3 regions of the Shewanella sp. TB7-MNA-CIBAN-0143 genome follow, and region 1 is predicted to be linked to each of the others. Evidence: predicted binding sites of a transcription regulator. Region 1 holds the regulator's gene; each other region holds the start of a gene.
What was found. The regulator LexA, encoded in region 1, represses DNA repair genes until DNA is damaged. The targets are predictions, from matches to a motif close to TACTGTATNNNNATACAGTA.
Positions count from the first base shown of each region.

Region 2: AAEY97_RS08165 (LexA family protein) is a predicted target of LexA. The motif match lies at 6,618-6,637, and genes of this name have one in related genera.
Region 3: mutS (DNA mismatch repair protein MutS) is a predicted target of LexA. The motif match lies at 2,793-2,812, and genes of this name have one in related genera.

Region 1 covers NZ_JBEOPL010000003.1:122,648-130,683, forward strand. The annotation lists gene AAEY97_RS03365 (cytochrome c oxidase subunit 3) at 1-407, opposite strand, end outside; gene AAEY97_RS03370 (cytochrome c oxidase assembly protein) at 404-967, opposite strand; gene ctaD (cytochrome c oxidase subunit I) at 969-2,564, opposite strand; gene coxB (cytochrome c oxidase subunit II) at 2,574-4,160, opposite strand; gene AAEY97_RS03385 (cell division inhibitor SulA) at 4,556-5,062, opposite strand; gene lexA (transcriptional repressor LexA) at 5,059-5,673, opposite strand; gene plsB (glycerol-3-phosphate 1-O-acyltransferase PlsB) at 5,938-8,036, shown strand, end outside.
Region 2 covers NZ_JBEOPL010000007.1:195,867-203,902, forward strand. The annotation lists gene AAEY97_RS08135 (serine/threonine-protein kinase) at 1-1,068, opposite strand, end outside; gene AAEY97_RS08140 (PP2C family protein-serine/threonine phosphatase) at 1,061-2,137, opposite strand; gene AAEY97_RS08145 (endonuclease) at 2,565-3,308, opposite strand; gene AAEY97_RS08150 (AHH domain-containing protein) at 3,599-4,300, shown strand; gene AAEY97_RS08155 (hypothetical protein) at 4,297-4,881, shown strand; gene AAEY97_RS08160 (Y-family DNA polymerase) at 4,944-6,200, opposite strand; gene AAEY97_RS08165 (LexA family protein) at 6,201-6,608, opposite strand; gene AAEY97_RS08170 (UvrD-helicase domain-containing protein) at 6,768-8,036, opposite strand, start outside.
Region 3 covers NZ_JBEOPL010000001.1:336,156-344,191, reverse strand. The annotation lists gene AAEY97_RS01455 (hypothetical protein) at 1-1,178, opposite strand, end outside; gene recA (recombinase RecA) at 1,252-2,313, opposite strand; partial or broken gene recA (recombinase RecA) at 2,448-2,699, opposite strand; gene mutS (DNA mismatch repair protein MutS) at 2,985-5,582, shown strand; gene rpoS (RNA polymerase sigma factor RpoS) at 5,941-6,912, opposite strand; gene AAEY97_RS01430 (peptidoglycan DD-metalloendopeptidase family protein) at 6,991-7,923, opposite strand; gene AAEY97_RS01425 (protein-L-isoaspartate(D-aspartate) O-methyltransferase) at 8,023-8,036, opposite strand, start outside.

The sequences.
Region 1 (8,036 bases):
GCTTCAAATGCAGGCCACAACACTTCATGGGTCATGGCATTGTTAGATGCGCCACCCAGCCAAGGTACTGAAATCATGCGGGCATAAAATAGCGCGCCGAAAAATGCCCCAAAAAACATAATCTCTGAAAAAATAAACCAACTCATTCCCTGCCTAAATGAACGATCCATTTGCGGTGAATACAGTCCAGCCATGGATTCATCAATAACGGTCTTAAACCAGCCAAAAATCATAAAGATAATCACGGCCAAGCCGGTTATTAAAATGTAACCGCCAGAGGTTTTTTCAGTGGTTAATTGTTGTACATAATTACCTGCGCCAAACGCAATTAAAAATAAACCGATAGCACCGATTATTGGCCAAGCACTTTGGGTTGGCACATAATAAGTTTGATACTTTGTTGTCATTTTGCTGCTCCTTGCTCTATGACGATCGCCTGTCTATCGGTGATGTCATAAAGGGTATAAGAGAGAGTCAATGTGTTAATGGACGCTGGTAAATCAGGGTCCACGTAAAAAATCAGTGGTAGTTCTGCTGTTGCTGCTGCAGCCAAAGGTTGTTGATTAAAGCAAAAACATTCCGTTTTATTGAAGTATGCCGCCCCTTGCCCTGGCGATACCGAAGGGATTGCTTGGCCTACAGTGTCACGTGTCGATAGGTTTTTAACCAAAAATTGTGCATGAGTGAGCTCCCCAGGATGTACGCTTATTTGGTTAACTTTAGGGCTAAATTCCCATGGCATACCTGATTGAACTTGAGTCACAAATTCAATGGTTACGGTCCGGTTTTTATCAACCACCACCGCTTCATAACTACTGGCGCTATTTTGGGGTTTGCCATTAATCCCCAATGTATCGCAGAGCACGTCATAAAGCGGTACCAGCGCAAAACCAAACCCAAACATACCAATTGACCCGGCAATCAGGATGATTAATAGCTTACGATTTGATTTTGTTGGCTGTGTCATCTCATTTAATCTCCGGTGGAGTGGTAAACGAGTGATATGGCGCAGGGCTGGCAATCGACCATTCCAAGCCTTCGGCTGCTTCCCAAGGATTATCTCCAGCGGGTTTGCCACCCTTGATACATTTGAGAACTACAACAAGGAAAATTAGCTGAGATAAACCAAATGCAAAGCCACCAATCGACACAATTTGATTCACATCGGCAAACTGTACCGCGTAGTCGGGAACCCGACGCGGCATACCTGCTAAGCCTAGAAAGTGCATTGGGAAAAACAACACGTTGACGGATATTACCGAACACCAAAAGTGCCACTTACCTAAAGTTTCGTTATACATATGGCCGGTCCATTTAGGCAGCCAATAGTAAGCCGCCGCCATAATGGAGAATATCGCCCCAGTCACCAGTACATAATGGAAGTGAGCCACGACAAAGTAAGTGTCGTGGTATTGGAAATCAGCAGGGGTAATTGCCAGCATCAAGCCCGAAAAGCCACCAATAGTAAACAGGATGATAAATGCCACTGCAAACAGCATTGGAGTTTCAAATGTCATTGAACCGCGCCACATAGTGGCGACCCAATTAAACACTTTTACCCCGGTTGGAATGGCAATCAACATTGTGCAATACATGAAAAATAATTCGGCAAAAACAGGCATACCAGTAGTAAACATGTGATGTGCCCATACCAAAAATGACAGAATGGCAATACTGGCAGTGGCGTAAACCATCGAGGAGTAACCAAACAGCTTTTTACGGCTAAAGGTTGGTACTATCGCGGAGATAATACCGAAGGACGGTAAAATCATGATGTAAACTTCGGGATGGCCAAAGAACCAGAAAATATGCTGGAACATCACCGGATCGCCACCACCTGCAGCATCAAAAAAGCTAGTACCAAAAAACTTATCGGTTAATACCATGGTGACCGCACCTGCGAGCACCGGCATTACCGCAATCAGTAAAAATGCGGTAATGAGCCAAGTCCACACAAATAAAGGTAACTTCATCCAGGTCATGCCAGGAGCTCGCAAGTTTACAATGGTTACAATGACGTTAATTGCGCCCATTATCGAACTTATTCCCATTATGTGAATGGAGAAAACAAATAGGGCGGTACTGTCAGGACTATAGGTGGTTGAGAGCGGAGCATAGAATGTCCAGCCAAAGTTAGGGCCGCCGCCTTCCATAAAGAGTGAACCTAATAAAATGGTAAAGGCGAAGGGTAAAATCCAAAAACTCCAGTTGTTCATTCGCGGTAGTGCCATATCTGGGGCACCAATCATCATTGGAATTAACCAGTTTGCTAACCCGGTAAAAGCGGGCATCACCGCCCCAAACACCATGATGAGGCCATGAACTGTGGTCATCTGATTAAAAAAGTTAGGTTCTACTAGCTGTAATCCAGGCTGAAATAATTCAGCTCGAATCACCATTGCCATCGCACCGCCAGTAAGAAACATAATGAAACTAAACCATAAATACAGCGAGCCGATATCTTTATGGTTAGTGGTGAGTAGCCAGCGCATTAGCCCCTTCGGAGCGCCGTGATGATGATCATCATGAGCGGTAGCCAGTGTATCGTGCGTTGTTGTGCTCATTGTTTTCCCCTACTGTCCATGGCTAGCGACATCGGCAGGTTGCACCGCTTCGCCAGAATTATTGCCCCACGCATTGCGCTCATAAGTAATCACAGCCGCCATCTTTTGCGGGCTAAGTTGACTACTAAATGCCTGCATTGCGGTACCTGGTTTTCCGTGCATAACGATATCGATATGTCCGCTAACCGGTCCAGTAACAACAGGGCTGCCAATAAGTGAAGGGAAAGCGCCTGGTAATCCAGCGCCAGTGGCTTGGTGACATGCAGCACATGTCGTAGCATAAACCTGCTCACCTTCAGCAATTAATTGCTCCAAGGTTAACGTGGGCAGATCCTCTGGTACAACAGCTTCTGCTGCGGCTTCGACAGCTTGATTGGCTTTGTCGGTAACCGCATCGGTAATGTCAGTTGTCGTTGCTGCAATAGTACTTGTTGCATCGGTTACTGCTTTACTTGGTTCGGTGCTTGCCTCGTTACTGCCTAAAAAGTTGCCTATATCAGCAGCTTGAACTACGTCACCGCTATTATTGCCCCACGCATTACGCTCAAAGGTAATGACTGCGGCAATTTCTTGGGCGCTAAGTTGCTTTGCAAAGGCTTGCATTGCAGTACCTGGTTTACCGTTTAAGACGATATTCAGGTGATCTTTAACAGGGCCTTTTATGATAGGGCTGCCAATTAATGATGGGAATACACCAGGAAGACCCGCACCATTGGGTTGATGACAAGCGGCGCACCTAGCAATATAGATTTGCTCACCTTGTGAGGTTAGCTCCTCAAGAGACAAGGTTTTAGACATTGATGCCGCAGCGGCTGCAGCTGCATTGCTTGCTAGTTTTTTTTGCTCCACTAACCAATTATCAAAATCGGCCTCCGATAATGCTTGCACCACAATCGGCATGAAACCATGGTCTTTACCGCATAACTCGGCACATTGGCCGCGATACGTTCCAGGCTTATCAATACGAGTCCAGGCTTCGTTGATAAAGCCTGGATTGGCATCTTTTTTAACGGCAAACGCGGGCACCCACCATGAATGGATAACATCATCTGATGTCATCAAGAAGCGCACTTTTTGGTTAATAGGCAGTACTAATGGCTTATCGACTTCAAGGAGGTAATGTTCGCCTTTGGCCTCACTGCCATCAATTTGTGCTCTGGGAGTGGATAATGTGCTATAAAATTCGATGTCTTTATCAAAATAGCTGTAATGCCACTTCCACTGCGACCCGGTAATTTTTATGGTGAGATCAGCATCACTGGGATCTTCCATAGCAATCAAGGTTTTGGTGGCTGGAATAGCCATGCCGATTAAGATGATGAAAGGGATGACGGTCCAAGCAATTTCCACTTTGGTACTTTCGTGAAAATTGGCCGCGACAGCGCCTTTTGATTTGCGGTGATAAATCATTGAGTAAATCATGATCCCAAACACCACTAACCCAATTGCACAACAGATGTAAAGAATCGTCATGTGGAGGTCATAAACCTTGCCACTGATATCTGTCACGCCTTGAGTCATGTTGAGGGGCATTTCTGATGCCCCAAGCGGAAATGCTACAAACACCACCAGTAAACAATACAACCATTGCTTCACAAGACTACTCCTCTGCTAATTGCAAATAGCAACTACAAAGAAGAGTCACACAGTAATTCTCTGCTCTATGCAAACTCTTCGGTTCCCGAAAAAAGTTTGATGACCTCAAAGTACTTTGGTGGCTGTAAACATACGGTCTACGGTTTTATTGTTAGCTGTGCACCACGCTTGTACCTACTACTGAACTTATCAATTTTGATTTGGCTCATTTGTTTGAAAGTAATCTTGATTACTGCCATTCACGTCCAATTAAAGATAAAAAATGTTTCATCCTTGTTAACCACATTACTTGTAGATTAAACATTGATCAAGATCTCTTTGTTGGCTAATAGGCTGAAAAAAGATGAAAAAAAACCCTGAATTCAATACAGGGCTTGGTAATGAAGGGTTCGTGCTTAGTGAAATGAGCAAAAATTACTTGTTCCATTTGTTAAATTAGGGCTAACAAGTTGATGTTTGTGAGGTAAGTGAGCATTCACATCTTCAATTACCACCCCTAATGCACGTGCACTTTTGGCGACAATTTCTAAACGGCGACTATCGCGAGCATCAAGTGAGCTTGTCCAAGTTACTACTGCGCTCGATGTACCGCTAGTGAGCGCTTTCTCCATGGCCCATAATGTTTCGACTTCATCTTTGGTGTGCACCAGTAAAATGCGATCCATTCTTACACCAGCACTTGCCAGCATATGTTTATAGCCAATATGGGGCGGGCTAATTAATACAATCCATCTGCCTTGCTGGCTCAATATTGCTAACTGGCTGCACAATTGGCTCAGTTCAGCTTCACCTTGGGTGACAGTTTGTAATGTTTGAATGGTTTGGGTGCCATGCAGTTCTGTTTCAGTTAAATCTACCCATAAGCCCGGGTGGCGTGGCGCGATGCCCATTAGTTTGTTCATAACCAATCTCCATTACGGATAACGCCAACGGCAAGCCCTTCGATGGTTAGGCTTTGGCAACTTAAATCTACTTTTATCGGATTGTAATCTTCATTTTCGGCATGCAGATAAATCACATTACCTTTTTGTTCAAATCGTTTTACGGTGACGTCATCATCAACACGTGCCACAACAACCTGGCCATTACGTGCTTGCTGCATTTTATGTACAGCGAGTAAGTCACCTTCTAAAATGCCGATGTTTTTCATGCTGTCACCACGCACTCGCAATAAAAAATCTGCGGCGGGCTTAAACATGTTTGGATCGACTTGATAGTATTGCTCTACATGCTCTTGGGCCAAAATTGGTTCACCAGCAGCAACCTGTCCAATGAGTGGCAGACCGGTTTCAACCTGTTCTTCATGAGGTAAACGAATGCCTCTTGAGGTACCAGGCATGATCTCGATAAAGCCTTTTTTGGCTAATGCTTTTAAATGCTCTTCGGCGGCATTAGCACTTTTAAAGCCAAGACGATTCGCAATTTCAGCACGAGTGGGTGGCATACCTGTTTCGGCGATATTGTTTTTAATTAAGTCTAAAATTTCTGCTTGGCGCGGCGTTAACGGTCTCATGATGATTCCTGTCTTTTTATACAGTGACTGTCATTATATACAGTGTTTGTGTTCGCGCAAGTATTAACCAACTATTTTTTGTATTTTGTTGATTAAGTATCACTCAACAATATGTTTTAATTAACTATTACTAATTTTCTGTCTTATGTTATTTCTGATAGTGAGAGCTTAAACGTAAAGATAGATCGGTCTGATAGTGTAAGCAGGGTGGTTTCTGGTATCCTATACGACAATATTACAGTGGCTTATGTTGCGAAAATAACCATGTCAAAACCAGATTCAATATTTTTACGAGCATTAAGATGGATTCAAAAGTGGATGGTACAGACCATTGTGGTCCCTCACGATCCTTTTGATGACCTCAATATAGATCCAACTAAACCTTTGGTTTATTTAATGAAAACGGAATCTATTAGCGATATTGCCGCGTTGAGCGAAATCACCGAGGGCTTTGGTCTGCCCAGTCCTTATGAGCCATTACAGCTTGATGGCTTAACCGTGCCTCGTGTGGTCTGTTTAGAGGGCCGCAAACCACTATTTGGTAAACGTGAAAGTGGTGACAAATTCCTTAATTATTTTACCAGTTTATTGTCACTTCATAGTGAGAGCCCTGAATTAGATATACAGTTGGTTCCTGTTTGCCTTTATTGGGGACGTACCCCAGGTAAAGAAGAAGACAGCATGAAAGCTGCTGTATTTGAACGTGAAAACCCTACGTGGTTACGTAAATGGTTAATGATTTTATTTTTAGGACGCCATAATTTCGTGCAGTTTTCTAATGCATTATCGCTTCGTCATATGGCCGATGAACATGGTACTGATAAAAGAATTGCTCACAAATTAACCCGAGTCGCCCGTGTGCATTTCCGCCGTCAACGCAAAGTCATGACGGGGCCACAATTACCGAATCGACAAGCGTTGTTTGCCTCTTTATTAAAATCAGAATCTATCAAAAAAGCCATTGAAGAAGAGTCTGCAAATAAGAAAGTAACAGTCGAGAAAGCACGTGAAACCGCCATTGAATACCTTGATGAAATTGCCGCCGACTATTCTGATAGTTTGGTGCGTATTGCCGAACGTTTCCTGACTTGGTTATGGAACAAATTATACAGTGGCATCAATATCAAAGGTGCCGAGCAAGTAAGACAGTTACATCATGATGGTCATGAAATTGTTTACGTTCCTTGTCATCGTAGCCATATGGATTACTTGCTACTGTCGTATATTTTGTATTATCAGGGCATGGTTCCGCCGCACATTGCTGCCGGTATTAACCTTAATTTTTGGCCAGCAGGGCCGATGTTCCGCCGTGGTGGGGCATTCTTTATCCGTCGTAGTTTTAATGGTAATAAACTTTATACCGCAGTATTTCGTGAATATTTAGATCAGTTATTTGCTAAGGGTTATGCGGTCGAGTATTTCACTGAAGGAGGTCGTTCGCGTACAGGACGTTTGTTAGCGCCTAAAACCGGTATGTTGGCTATGACAATTAACAGTGTGCTACGTGGGATAGAGCGCCCAGTAACCTTAGTACCCGTGTATTTAGGTTATGACCATGTGATGGAAGTGGCGACGTACCACAAAGAATTAAGCGGTAAGAAAAAGAAAAAAGAATCTGTATGGCAGGTATTTGGTGCTATTCGTAAGTTAGGCAATTTTGGCCAAGGTTATGTGAATTTTGGTGAGCCGATTAATTTACAACAGTTCTTAAATCAGCAGGCGCCAGAGTGGCGTGATGAGCTAGCTAAAGATCCTGACCAAAAACCATCTTGGTTTACGCCCTCAGTTAATTTGTTAGCTAACCGCGTAATGACTAATATCAATGGAGCTGCCGCAGCCAGTTCAGTAACATTGACTAGTTTAGTGTTATTAGCGTCAGAGCAAAATGCGTTAGAAAGAAGCCAGTTAGAACGTCAGCTTGATTTGTATTTAGCCTTACTTAAAACAGTGCCTTATACCGATTATACCTCTGTGGCCGAAGGTAATGGCAAGTCAATTATTGATCACTGTCTGTCGTTAAATAAGTTTGTGAGTACCAAAGACCTTATTGGTGAAATTATTTCAGTTGATGAAAAAATTGCCATCACCATGAGTTATTACCGTAATAATATTATTCATTTGATGGCGTTGCCGTCATTAATTGCCAGTTGTTTAGTGCATTATGACGTGTGCGATCGCCAGCGAATTCATGGCATTGTAATGGACTTTTATCCATTACTTAAAGCTGAGTTATTTATGAGCATTGATGATGTGCCTCAACATGTGGATAGCATTTTAGATTTCATGGTTGAACAAGGTTTACTGACCGGTAGCGATCAGTTTGAGATAACGCCTCGTCATATTACCCAAGTGTTACTGCTTGC
Region 2 (8,036 bases), on a different contig from region 1:
CGGATTAGAAACATCAAATGTAATAAAACTTCGCTCGCTATAATGACGATGTCTCGCGCCTATACCAACAACACAAGCTCCAGGTATTTTTATATCCTCTGTTACATATCGATTATTCACGTACACTTCACCCAACACATTTTTTAATAGAAAATCAAAGCCATCGTAGTAAAGTTCAAAGGAACCAATTTTACCTAGCCCTAACTTAGCTGTTCGAGCCTTAAAATTAAGGATATGGGGAACACCATTTATTACGGCAAGAGCTTGATGTTTATCAAAAAGAAGATATTTACTTATCTCATCCCTAACATCTTTCATTGTTGGTCTATTGGCTGGCTCTGTAGATAAACACTTTTCAAAAAGTATAATCAATTGTGGGTAATCGTTAAGTAATTCGCAATTAAAAGCATTATCGGGTAAGGGTAAGGGTGGAATTTTAGCTTTCAATTCTTTGGGTAAATCTTGCGTTGCTAAATATAGTGCTGTTGCACCAAAAGCATATACATCAATAGCGGATGTAAATGAGACCTCATCAATTTTAAACTGTTCTGGAGCTGAAAAGCCTATAGTGCCTTTAAACCCAACAGTTCTGGCTTCTCTACCTATATTGCGCGCCAAACCAAAATCAAAAATCTTCAGAATACCTTCAGCATCCAATTTCATATTGTTAGGCTTGATATCTCTATGAATCAGCCCTGCAGAATGAATATCTGTAATACCTGAGGCCACCTGCCATAATATTTTCAATAAATCTAAAGAATTTAGACTTTTAAAATTGATATCAAATAAATCACACCCGTCGATATATTCCATAACTATAGCGAATGAGACATCTATATTTTCAATAATATCAAAAGCCTGTACTACATGCTTTGAACGTAATTTCATTAATGCCGATATTTCGTCTTTAAGCCTATCTAATTCAGTTAAATCTTTAATCGTTTTTATAGCTATTTTTCGCTGTAAGTGGGTGTCATGGCAAAAAAACACATCACTAAAACCACCGCTACCACTGCTACCATCAGGAATATATCGAGGAGGAAGAACAGGTATTGAACTGCTAGTCATTAAAATCAATCCTTAATTGAGGCTTTTTCTTTGGAGAATTATCTTTCTCTGCCTTTTTACTTTTCCGTTTTTGTTTTACTGAAGCTTTAACAAGTACATCCTCAGGCGTACTATTATCACTAACTAAATCAACGTCAATATCAGATTCATTCAATTCTTCATTAGTTACTAAAGAAGGAGGGTCAACTTGCTGACTCTTTTCTATACCTATAAACTGTACATCACCATATGGATCCCAGAGTTGCACTGTTCCCGTCTTAACATTGTCAGATGAAGATGAAATTGAAGAAATATCAGACAAAGTTATAACAGTAGAATTATCGTGCCCACCACACCATTTTGCTACATGAATGAATCGCTTTGACAATTCTAAGGAAGACGCATTTTGAACTAACATTGACTTCAATGTATTATCATTCAAGTAATGGACACCATCACTTGTGATAATCATTTTTGCTATTGTATTAGGTGATGGCATATCGAGTAAGTGAGGTTCAATATCTCTTCCTATACCAACAAATTGTAATAGTTTATTACTTAACTGCGATGATGGCTCTTGTTGGTTTAATTGACCCGCGATGGTGTCATCAACAGACACCTGATGCATGTCATGGTTGTCACTTACATAAATACGGCTATCACCGACGTTTATTGCCTCAAAATGCCCATCACTATCCATGATAAAAGCAGATAAAGTTGCACCACCTTTACCACTATACTCTTGAAAAACATCTCCATTAGCCAATTCGACCGCTTTAACTAAACGTTCTTTTACGGGTATTTTTCTATTTCTAATGCAACTAGATATAAAAGAAGCAACAGCCAGAGATGCACACCCCCCCCCTTCAACCATTCCGCCCATACCATCACATAAAACACCGACTAGAAAAAATTTATTCGTAGAAACTTGAGCTCTTAATATAACAGCTCTATCCTGATTTTCTTTTCGAACATTCCCAATATCAGAACCAATAGCAACAGGTAAACCTATGACATCTCTTACGCCAACCGCCGGTACCCTTCTGGAAAGCCAGTCTCTTATTTGTAGCTTAATTGCATCTTGTTCCATCAGTTAATATCAACCATGCTGTGTAAAGTCAGTTTTATCGTCTTAATATACAGTATGAGACTACACTTTAAAATTGATACTACAAGTAGTTAAATCAATTAAGACAATGATTTTTAACTCACTAAAACATAGATAACAATCGAACATCATGGCCGAGACATAACTATAATCAATTTGATTTCTCTCCATGTCCAAATCAACGGCCTTACGGTCAAAGGTTCTAAATTTTCTACTTTATTAACGTACGACAAAAGAAAAAGGCTACGATAATCCGTAGTCTTTGTTGTATTTATAAGTTCAATCGCCGTTCTAATTCATCTAAATTTGCTGTGGTCAAATAACGGTTCATATTCAAACTCAGAAAAGTGCTGTAGCAGTAAACGTAGGAGCTTTGGGGCATAAGCGAGCTAGCCGCTCATCTAAACGCCTACAAACCAACTGATTGACAACGGCTCTCGACCACTGTATTTGCATTCCCCTGAAGGTTTTCAATACGTTTTGACCGCTTACACTCCCACTTAGAAACTGGATCTTGTTTGTCCCAAACTTTCATTAATTGACTTTGTTGTTTACTCATTTTGTACTTAGGATATGTCTGTTCCATATACATGTGTGTTCGAGCTATAACGCCACGAGCAGCTATCGGTGGTTGTGCCTTACGATCATCGATACGCATATCACAACTACCAAAGTCAGACACCGCTGAGGGCAGCATAGTAAAGTTGTAGTTGCTGCGTAGTGCGTTTACTGCACCGATGGCAGGGAAAAGATTGTGCATATCGGCTTGCATATATCGATACTCTGTATTCATCTTCTCAGCACACTTACGTCCCTTAAACGACTTACCTTTGTTATCGACACAACTCTTGTGACCATCACGCCACTCACTGAAGGCTCTGCCAAAGTTCTCCGCCGGAACTACATGTTCCCACTCAACCCGTTTTGCCCGTTTAATGTATTTAGAAGTAACAAAACCTGTAGGTGCTTCGATGTTCTTTTTAGCGTCAAATTTAGCACCACAGTAGATGGTTACGCGGTGATCTTGATAGACCTCCCGCTCGAGCATCTTTTTTGCTTTGTTGAATGAATCATTAGATGTATTTCCTGCTGCAATGGCTGTAGAGCTGAGAGCCAGTAGAAAGAGTGGTAGACCAATTTTGAGGAGGTTCATTGAGAACTTCAAGCTAAGGAACAGTGACTAGATAATGCCTGATTTATCTAGTCAGACCAAGCATATGAGTAATACTAACAGTGAAAACATTAATCAAAGCAAAAACCTAGTTAGCACTTAATGCTGGGTACACTTAGCCACTTGTGCTCTATTCCTTGTCGTATTGCATTTAAGTGGTTGAATTAGAGGTTATGGATTTCATGCCGACCTTAAGCAAATGATATTTGTATATTTATCAATTCTGTTTTAAATTACGTTCAAGTTTTTATATGTAATGGAGTACATAAAACATGAATAAGTTAAAGGAATACCCACGCCCATCTAGACCATCAAACCCTTCATCTCTTGAAATGGCTGTTTACAATTTTGAGTTGTTAGCTAAAAAATATTTCGATAAGAAAGCGACTTCGAATCCAAGTGAAGCTTTACTTGAACAACTAAATAATGATTTTCGCCACCTTCAAAGAGAAAAGGATCGCATTAGTTCCATATCAATAGCTCAGGCTGCTTTAGCTGAATACAGAGATCAAGCTAGTAAAGCGACAATAGAAAAATTGACTAATGAAGAGCATCACCCTACAGATAAACTAGCTCAATTTTTAAGGGCTATTGGTGAACCTAAGCCAACGGTTAATCATGAAGCTCATCATATAATTCCTGGTGTCGGTAGGTTTAATCAATTTGCAATTTTAAGTGCTAGATTGAATTTCCATTTAGTAGGGTTTGGTATCAATGACCCAATTAATGGCACATGGTTAATAAACTTTATGAAAAACAAAAGTATAAACTGGGCAACTGAGAGTGCGCCAGTACACCGAAAGCTTCATCGCTATAACTACGAATCTTGGATAGGTATAAATCTTGGCGGGCAGAGAGTACCAAATAAAGAACAGTTTTCTAGAAGGTTAAGTAGTATGAAAACTCATATAAAAACAGGCACGTTACCAAGTACTATATTTGATGCCAAAGATGAACAGTGGAAAGGACTATGAGCGCATACTATTTGAAAAAGCCTAATGGCTCATATGATTTAGTTGATTTAAATACTGTAACAATGACTAATCAAATAGTAAGTAATACTGACCTCACCTTCGAGGTCGTGGTAAGAAAACTAATGGCATTACCCTATGATAATTCCAATATAGCGGACTTGTGGGATGGTGAGTTTGACTGCAATTTTATTCCACAAGCACGAAAGCAAAATTTTGACATAAATGTACTTGGAAATTTTCTATTATTGACTCAATCAGCATATCTATTTCTCGGCGATAAAATCCATCCCTATGGTGAATTTGTAAAGGTCAATGCTGATGGAGAGTCTTTAATGTTATTTAATCCTCAAGTTTTTGCGAATGAAGATCCAACTTTATGTGAAATGAACTATATAGATGGCTTTGAAGACGGTCTTAAGTCATTAGCTTTTTTGAATGAAGATATTCAAAATAAGCTACTTTTTAAGTCAAAATTACAAGGCGGCTATTCTATATATTGCAATGAGGCTTTTAAGAGATTATTTATTAATTCAGAGCTTGAAGGCTTAAACTTTGATAGCGATTTATTAAATCCGTTCTAGTATTTGTTTGTTTTATATAATGACTAACAGTATTGAGCAAAGTTCTTTCGGGTAAAACCTCGTTAACACTTAATGCTGGGTACACTGAGCCATTTGGTTGTGTATTGAGGCGTTAGCAGGTCACGGCGCATTGACCACTTGTGCTCTATGCCTTGAGCTGCTAGAAACATCGTATCACTGCCATAGCGTTGGTTAATGTCATCTAGCGTATGCATCAAAGCTGGATTAGCTTTAGGAGGGTTAAACAAATCGAATTGGTTATGCTTTTCGCTGGCTAAATCGATAAGCCCTATACCGATTTTGTAATAATGTATGCCTTCACGAAAAAGCTTTGGGGCGGCTTCACTCATAGCTTTGGTTAGCTCAACAGTGCAGTTAGTTGGACATGGGAAATGCACAATAGCTTTGTAGCTTACTGGTCGTTCATCATGGGGTGAATTACTGGCAAAAATCAGCATAGTCTTACAGTTTGAGCCTTGCTTACGTGCTTTACTCGATGCGATAGCAACATGCTTACTCAATGCTTGCTGTAACGACTCAAAATCAGTGATGCGCTCACCTACGCTTCTAGTCGAAAATATCTGCTTTTTATCTGCCCTCACCTCATCCCATACTTTACAGGCTTGGCCGTTAAGCTCACGAACGGTACGTTCTATTTCAATACTAAATTGCTTTCTTGCCAGTGTCGGCGGCATAGACGCGAGTTGAAACGCTGTACGGATATTCATTAGCTCAAGCTTCTTACTTATTCGACGTCCTATGCCCCAAACATCCCCTACAGCAAGCTGCTTTAAAATAGCTATACGCTCTTGCTCATTACTAATGAAACAAACCCCTTTATAGCCCTCAATCTTCTTAGCTGCATGGTTGGCGATTTTAGCAAGAGTAAGTGTTTCACCAATACCCACACAGACTGCTAGCCGCGCTTCTTTCCACACAGCACGGCGGATTAACTGGCCTTGCGTAAGGAGGCATTTGATAGCTGGATAACAGTTCTTAAAAGAGAGGAAGCTTTCATCAATAGAGTAAACATGTTGCTCAGGGGCAAAGCGGCCAATGATGTCCATCATTTTGCTAGATAAGTCAGCATAGAGTTCATAATTTGAGGAACAGACAATAACTCCACGTTGAGCGCATAAGGCTTTAACTTGAAAGTAAGGTAGAAACTTCCCAATGCCAGCTTCTTTAGCTTGACGATTAGCAGCAACAATCATCCCATCGTTGTTACTTAGCACAATAACTGGCTTACCGCGCCAATCTGGACGAAACACTTGTTCGGCACTGCAATAGAAGCTATTAGCGTCAACTAGAGCAAACATCTAATTACCACACAACAGAGGGCTTTGACGGTGGCAACGAATAGAACGTGTGACTACGCCTTCAATACTAAAATCATCGTATTCATGAATAATGACAGGTTGGTATTGCTGATTAGAAGAAAGGAGAACACGCCGCTTGGTATCTAGAATCTTACAGACAAACTCGCCATTAAAATTGGCAACGATGACATCGCCGTTTCGAGCAGTCTCATGACGATCAACAATGATCATATCACCATCAAAGATGCCGACGTCTTGCATCGACTCGCCTTGAGCAATACCTATAAAGGTTGAGCTTGGATGCTCAATCAGTAAATCATCCAAGCTCATGCCTAGCTGACTGTATTCAGCTGCTGGACTTTCAAAACCTGTAATGCCTGCTCTTGCAGGTATAGGGATAACGCGCATAGCTAACACCACTGTATATAATTACAGTTATTTTAGCAGTAAAAATTAAAGGTACAAGTATAAAGAATTTATCCCTCTAAAATGGCAGATTTAACATCATTAGAATCGTAACAGATCAAAATTCTAGTGAGTTTGGTAAAGCTATATAATAATTAACAACTAAGATTCTATAACCTGAGTAAATTCATCTGGTAAGTTAAGAAAGATGCTCTTACTCTGTCTCTTTGAAGTCTTTTCGTCAAGTTCATATATTTTTGATCCGGTTGCACAAACAAGTATAGTCAATGCTATTTTTGATCGAGTAAAAGCAACGTAGGTATTACGCAATTCTTCTTTATATGTAGAAAGTTTCTTTTTACTAAAAAGGGGATCAAATACATAGCAATTCTCAGCCTCCAGACTTTTAGAAGAATGATAAGTTAATATTGGTATAGAGTAATTTTCTGAGACTTGTATTACATATTTTTTCGAAACCTCATATCCTGCATCGATCATTGCTGTTTTTATAATCTCAATTTGTTCATTATAGCGGCACAAGATTAGTTGTTGAGCATAAAGCTCACTCGAATTCTTTATGTTCTTGATTAGCCATGCAACAGCATCATTTAACTCATCGCAGTACTTAACTTGAGCAAGCTCGTCACTTACCTCATTATCTTTAGATACGCTTACAGAGCCGATAAATGTCTTATTAATCTGAAATCTCAGTGCATTTGATAACTTAACAAGGGACTTTGTAGTCCTATAGTTTCGCGTCAGTTGAAACTTACTACCTTTAAATAGTTGTCCAAATTTAGCAAGATACTGACTATCAGCACCACGAAAGCCGAAGATAGATTGGGCAGGGTCACCTACACAAAAAAGTTTAACCTTATGAATATACATTGTTTTGATGATATCCCATTGAACTAGATTTGTGTCTTGAATCTCGTCAATTATCATGTGTTCATATCGACTAGTTGTTTTTTCAAGGAAGTCAGGCTTGCTCAAGCCTTCTCTCATTTGAACAAGCATGTCATTGTAATCACGATACTTTCCTTTTTTATATTCATCATAAATCTTAAAAATTGCTTCAATATCTGAAGTATAATCAACCAAGTAAGGATCAATTTTCTTGATAGAAAGGATAATGTCGGGATTATTAAAATTCGCCATATGATTGAATAGTGCGATACAACGCTTCACAGTAATGGATTTATTATCTCTTTCGGCAGATTTATTATACTTTTTGATACATGACTGAATGGCATTACGAGCTTGCTCATCTATAAGCGCTGGGAGCATATTCTCTTCGTTAAGAAGGGTGTTACACCAACCACTAAAAGTACTGACAATCATGCCATCTGAATACAGCTTTTGCTCTTTAAGTCGGTATGTAAACTCATGAGCTGCAATTTTAGTAAAAGCAAGCACACAGATAGAACTTGG
Region 3 (8,036 bases), on a different contig from region 1:
TTTGACATATTCGCACGGTTTTTATTATCAATTAAATGATACACACCCTCATTTTCAACTAAACAATCACTGTTTAGGTAGCGAATACTAGACTCATTATTTGAAGTATCAATATACAAAATACATTGAGCTAAAATTTGTGCTTCTGAATGAAGGTTAAAATGGTTGTTAATATCAATGATTAAATTACCTCCCATAACTCGGCATCGTCGGCTTAAATAACTATAAAGAATACGGTTATGGTATCTTCGAAGTTCTTTTTTCTCAAAGGAATCCCGAGGAACGACTCCTTCTTGATAGTGATATATATAAGCCGATAGGCCATCAATACCGTAACTTTCAATTAATAAGATTATTTCTTGAAACTTTAATTTTGAGCCAACTCCAGACGAGACTAGCTCTTCACGATAGAGCAATAATTCATGAATCTTGGCGGCTATCTCAATATTTTGTTTTTTATTCGCTGAGCGGATGGCAAGTAAATGCTTTGCAATAATCGTACGAAGCCGCTTTTCTGCGTTTATTCTAATAAGTTTTAGATTGTCATTTAAAAAAACACAGGTGGCTCTAATCAAATCATCAGTCGACTTAATTTTCACCCCTGTTGCGCTCATAACGCTGGATAGCATTGATCTTATTTGATTATTATCACAATCTAAGCCTAACTCATTAATTACGCTTTCGACTTCAGGTATCCCTTCCTTAGATCTAGCACGATTATTGGTGACCATAGAACGGGCTAGTCTGGGAGGTAATTTTAAACCTTTAATCCTAAGGCCGTGAGGCCAAATACCATTAGACGCGGAGTGTTTGAGGAAAGATGAGAGGATTGAAAGATAATTATGGGCATTAGTACCTTTGCCATAAGTTTTTATTACATGTTCTCTATATGCATCTAAGGCAAACTGCCAATCTAGATGAGCAACTTCTGCATGACCAACACGATTTAACTTCCTAATAAGGCTAATCGTAGATTGGGAGTTTTTACTCGCTAGGAAAGTTAAGAAAGTGTATAATCTGCCATAGATAGTACTGTCACCTGATATAGTAGTGTTAAGTGTTTTTGATACATACTCTTCAAACGACTCATCAAAACACCGCAAGAATGACTTACCTAAGGATTTAAACTCCTTTATATCAGAAAACTTTCTTGATTTTTTAGAGCGGTTTCGGTTCAAATTACTTTTGCTCTGTCATTAACTGAAAAAGGAGCTAATTATTAGCTCCTTTTATACCACATCCAGTCTTAAATTAGAAAACTTCACCAGTTTCTAAATCAATATTTTCATCACTAGCAGATGAGCTAGCTGGCGTTTTTGAACTTAATAGCATCGCACGTAATGTCGTATCAATTTCTTGTGCCACTTCAGGATGTTCAAGTAAGTATTTACCCGCGTTAGCACGTCCTTGACCAATTTTTTCGCCTTTGTAGCTGTACCAAGCACCGGCTTTATCAACCAGCTTGTGTGCAACACCTAAGTCAACTAGTTCACCGGTACGGTTAATACCTTGTCCATAAAGGATCTGGAATTCAGCTTGCTTAAATGGAGCTGCAATCTTATTTTTAACCACTTTAACGCGAGTTTCATTACCGATGACTTCATCGCCATCTTTAATCGCACCAGTACGACGAATATCTAAACGAACAGATGCGTAGAATTTAAGTGCATTACCACCAGTGGTCGTTTCAGGGCTACCAAACATTACACCAATTTTCATACGAATTTGGTTAATAAAAATAAGCAGTGTGTTTGATTGCTTAAGGTTACCAGCAAGTTTGCGCATCGCTTGGCTCATCATACGAGCAGCAAGGCCCATATGCGAATCACCAATTTCACCTTCAATTTCTGCTTTTGGTGTTAATGCTGCAACAGAATCGACAACGATTACGTCTACCGCACCTGAACGCGTTAACGCATCACAAATTTCTAGTGCTTGTTCGCCTGTATCTGGCTGTGAACAAAGTAAGTTATCAATATCTACGCCTAGCTTTTTGGCATAAATTGGGTCAAGAGCATGTTCAGCATCGATAAACGCACAGGTTTTACCTTCTCGTTGCGCAGCAGCAATAACTTCCAATGTCAAAGTAGTTTTGCCACTACTTTCAGGCCCATAGACCTCCACTATTCGACCTAAGGGGAGTCCGCCTGCACCTAACGCGACGTCTAATGAAAGTGAGCCGGTAGAGATAGTTTCAACATCCATTGTGCGGTCTTCGCCCAACTTCATGATCGAACCTTTACCGAATTGCTTTTCAATTTGACTTAACACTGCGACAAGTGCTTTTTGTTTATTTTCATCTGTTTTAGACATGTTATAACCCTTGCATATTTTTTGATTTAAGATGAATATTTATTCACCACCACCACTTGTTAATATATACAGCTCATATCAAATTAGTATATTGGGAACGCTATGAACCGGTTCTTTGCGTCGAACTTGTTCTAGGCAGCGATTAAAGAGGGGGTTAATCTAGGTGAACCATTTAAAGTTTGGCTTTGGTAAATTTCAACGATACGTCCCATTGGCAAACCGCCCGCACCGAGTGCGATATCCAATGAAAGCGAACCGGTAGAGATAGTTTCAACATCCATTGTGCGATCTTCGCCCAACTTCATAATTGAGCCTTTACCAAATTGCTTTTCAATTTGGCTTAAAACGGCGGCTAGTGCTTTCTCTTTATTTGGATCAACCTTCATTATAAAACCCTCTTAAGGCATTCAATACGTTTAGTAAAATGCTATTTCGACTTAGGTGAAGTGACGTGAATCATTTCAATATGTTCATCAGTATACTGTATAGTCATACAGTATCAAGTGCTGAGCTGATTTTTTTTTAAACCTTTGAGAATTGATCATTTACATCAATATTTTATCCTCATAAAATTTTTTGTTTGAATCTATTTATACGCTGGGGGCAAATATTGTTAAGATTAGCCCCATAAGATTTACGTCCTACGATTGATTAATAGTGAAGTGTTCATAATGACAGTGATTGATACCAGCGATTTAGAAAAACACACCCCGATGATGCGCCAGTATTTGGGCTTAAAAGCGGCCCATCCTGATATGTTATTGTTTTATCGAATGGGTGATTTTTATGAGCTTTTTTACGATGATGCTAAACGCGCTTCTGAAATGCTGGGTATTTCACTGACGGCTCGTGGAAAAAGCGGCGGTGACCCGATTCCCATGGCAGGCATTCCATATCACGCTGTCGAAGGCTATTTAGCAAAATTAGTTAACATTGGTCAGTCTGTAGCCATTTGTGAGCAAATTGGTGATCCAGCCACATCAAAAGGCCCTGTTGAGCGCCAAGTGGTGCGCATTGTTACCCCTGGCACCTTAACTGACGAAGCTCTACTGCAAGAAAAACAAGACAATTTATTGGCAGCACTGTATCAGGGTAAAAGCGGTTTTGGTTACGCGACTTTAGACATTTCGTCTGGTCGTTTTGTTGTTGCAGAATTACCCACTCGTGAAGCTTTAGAAGCCGAATTACAGCGGACTAATCCAGCAGAGTTACTTTACAGTGAAGATTTTGCTGACATGTTATTAATCAATAACATGAAAGGCATCCGTCGTCGCCCAGAGTGGGAGTTTGATTACGACACATGTATTAATTTACTGCTCAATCAATTTGGCACCAAAGATTTGCACGGTTTTGGTATTACTGATGCACGATTGGCGTTACAAGCTGCAGGTTGTTTAATGCAGTATGTAAAAGATACCCAAAAGATGGCGTTACCACATATCAACTCGATTGTGCGCTTTAATCAATCTGAATCTATTATTTTAGATGCCGCAACTAGACGTAATTTAGAGTTAACTCAAAATTTATCTGGCGGGCGAGAAAATACCCTATCATGGGTATTAGATAATACCGCAACCCCTATGGGTAGCCGTATGTTACAACGCTGGATCCATGAACCATTACGCAATCGTCAAACTATTCAATATCGCCATAGCGCAGTCAGTGAACTCATTGAGCAAGACTTATATCAAACCTTACATGAGCAACTAAAAAGCTTAGGTGATATCGAACGTATTATGGCTCGTTTAGCACTACGCAGTGCCAGACCACGTGACTTTTCACGTTTAAAGCAAGCACTAACGCTTCTGCCTGAAATCCAGCAAACATTAGCAACATGCCAACAACCTCGATTAAATACGTTAGTGCAATTACTGGGTGAATTCCCTGAACAACATGATTTATTAGAACGCGCTATTGTAGACAACCCTCCCATGTTAATTCGTGATGGTGGCGTTATCCGTACTGGCTATAATAATGAGTTAGATGAATGGCGTAAGTTGAGTGAAGGCGCCAGTGATTATTTAGTCGAACTTGAAGCTCGTGAGAAACAACAAACGGGGATTAACACCTTAAAAGTCGGCTATAACCGGGTTCATGGTTACTATATTGAAGTTAGCCGTTTACAGTCAGATAGAGTGCCACTGAGCTATCAGCGTCGTCAAACACTCAAAGGCACCGAACGATATATCACCCCAGAATTGAAAGAATACGAAGAAAAAGTACTTTCAAGCCAAGGCAAAGCACTCGCGCTTGAAAAACAACTGTGGGAACAACTGTTTGACTTATTGTTACCTAAATTACAAGAATTACAGCAGTTTGCAACGGCTGCTGCCGAGTTAGATATATTAAGTAACTTTGCCGAACGAGCACAATTATTTAATTATCAATGCCCACAAATGACCCACGATATTGGTATTAATATTGAAGCGGGCCGCCATCCAGTCGTTGAACGAGTTAGCCAAGCAGCATTTATTGCTAATCCGGTAGCGTTAACACCGCAGCGCCAAATGCTTATTGTCACAGGTCCGAATATGGGCGGTAAATCTACCTATATGCGTCAAGTTGCATTGATTACATTGATGGCACATATCGGCTGTTTCGTTCCAGCAGACCATGCTCAAATTGGTGAAATCGACCGAATTTTCACCCGTATTGGTGCATCAGATGATTTGGCATCGGGCCGATCAACCTTCATGGTTGAAATGACCGAAACGGCTAATATTTTACATAATGCTACTGCAAACAGTTTAGTGTTGATGGACGAAATAGGTCGCGGCACCTCGACTTATGATGGTTTAGCGCTCGCTTGGTCTGCTGCTGAATATCTAGCCAAAAACGTCAGTGCACTGACATTATTTGCTACTCATTATTTTGAATTAACTCAATTGCCCGAGCTGTTACCGTCAGTGATTAATGTGCATTTAGATGCAATAGAACACGACGACACAATTGCCTTTATGCATTCGGTACAAGAAGGTGCGGCAAGTAAAAGTTATGGTCTACAAGTTGCGGCCCTAGCGGGTGTGCCGGCCTCCGTCATTAAAGCGGCAAAACATAAGCTTCATCAACTTGAAAACCGAGATATGACATTATCTCAACAGAATCCAACTCAAGTGAGTATGAACTTATTACCTCCAATTCCAGAGCCATCACTAGCACTGAAAAAGTTAGCCCAAATTAATCCAGACGAATTGACACCTAAACAGGCGTTAGATTATTTATATGAGTTGAAGCGATTAAGTCACACGAACACCGAGCTACGAAAATAACTGGCCAAGTGAATTTTTGAACTGTGGAAGCCTGCAAAGGCTTCCATTTCAATGACGTATTAGGTGTTACATCAAACGAGTAACGCCCCTGAAATACGATGAAATGAACCAACAGTATTAAAACACCAGCAGTAATACCTAGGTTATATCGTCAAGTTGCCACTACACAACGCTTAAATTAAGTTGGCGATTAGTAGGATAAACCTAAGCGCATGAGCAAAATTAAAATGCTCATATAGGTCTTAACCCTAATATCGCAATACCTTAATTGACCTTATTGACACATTAATGATGACATATCATTTGTGTGTTGATCATAGTCAACCGCCTAATATTCACAATAAACGTTCACTGTCCATTAATCTCTGAATAATGCTTCAACCGACAGTCCTTGCGCCCCAAGTAAGTCTTTTAAGCGTTTAAGCGCTTCGACTTGAATTTGACGTACACGCTCACGTGTTAAACCAATTTCGGCACCGACATTCTCTAATGTTGAAGGTTCATATCCGAGTAAACCAAAACGTCTTGCTAACACTTCGCGTTGTTTAGTGTTTAATTCGTTTAACCAGCCCACTATCGAATTAGATAAATCTTCATTTTGTACCCGATAATCAGGGCCAACGGAATCATCATCAGCAATAACATCTAATAATGCCTTCTCATTATCGCCACTCAGAGGCGAGTCTACCGAAGTAATTCTTTCGTTTAACTTCAGCATACGGCTAACATCACCGGTCGACACATCTAACTTTTCGGCGATTTCTTCTGCGGTCGGTTCGTGATCAAGTTTTTGGGCAAGCTGTCTTGCTGTACGCAAGTACACATTTAATTCTTTTACAATATGAATTGGTAGACGGATAGTGCGAGTCTGGTTCATGATCGCCCGTTCAATGGTTTGTCTGATCCACCACGTTGCATAAGTGGAAAAACGGAAACCACGCTCAGGATCAAACTTTTCAACCGCTCGAATTAAGCCTAAATTGCCTTCTTCGATCAGATCGAGCAGCGCTAAACCACGATTGTTATATCTTCTGGAAATTTTAACAACAAGACGGAGGTTACTTTCTATCATGCGGTTGCGAGACTTTTCGCAGCCTTTGAGGGATTTACGTGAAAAAAACACTTCTTCCTCTGCTGTCAGTAGCGGAGAAAAACCTATTTCACCTAAATATAATTGAGTAGCGTCTAAATTTTTTTGTAAGTCATCTTGGACTTTTTCTTCAATATCAAGTTGTTGCACCAAATCGCGTTTACCGGTTGCAACTTCTGGTGGTTGTTTAGCTAGATCGACAAGATATTCTGCTGAAGCAGTATTATTTTTGCGGCTCATAATTGCTCTCCCAAACCTAATTTGTGGTATTTAATCTACTTCACTTGCTTATCCTCCGTTATTTATGTTGCTAAACAATTACTGTTTAGGTAGATATCGTAATGGGTTGACAGACTTACCATGAAATCGTACTTCAAAGTGAAGCATAACTTGGTGTGTCCCGGTACTGCCCATTTTTGCAACTGTTTGTCCTGCACTCACATATTGCTTTTCTTTAACCAATATCGTGTCGGCATGCGCATAAGCACTTAAAAAATCATCATTGTGTTTGATAATAACTAAGTTGCCATACCCGCGCAGTGCATTACCGGCATACACGACTCTCCCATCTGCTGCGGCTTTAATAATATCGCCGCGATTACCAGCAATCTTTATACCTTGATTGCCTTGTTCTGATGCCGAAAAATATCCAACTATTCGGCCTCTAACTGGCCAGTGCCATTGCTGAACTTGCTGTGGCAAATTAGCGACAGAACCACTCGCACTTTGGTTAATTGTTTGTTGGGTAGTTGTTACAGAATACGCAGGCTTCACTTTGTGATCAAGATCTTTTTTCGTTCTGACTGAAACGACTGCTGGGACTGGGTTTGGCGCAACCGTAGGTTTGATTGTTTTTAATATAGAACTATTCGAACTCGAAATATAGGGTTTAGTAACGGCTTGGGTTTGTACTGAATTAACAGAAGGTTGGGATGCTCGAGCAGGTGCCGATTGACTATTATTTGTAGTGGCTAAATTAAGCGTTTGCCCAGGATAAATAGTATAAGGAGCCGATAAACGATTCAAACGGGCAACTTCGACAAAATTACGTCCAGCCCCCCAAGCTATTGAATAAAGTGTGTCACCTTTCTGTACTTTATATTTATCGGTTTTTAATGAGCCTTTATGATACCGAGGACCATGATTTTTTGACGATAAGCTGTCTACCGGTGCGGGACGATCAGCTTGAAAGCTGCATCCAGTGAGCATGATTGCTAAGACCACAAAGTTGGGCCAACCGGTATTCATCAAACAAAGTCCTTAACGGGGAAATAGGTGATTGTTAAGCTAAATAAGCTTACTCCAAACGAAAATATCAATAATGGATAAAAATCATTTGTATCGTGTTAACTAAGCCAAATCTC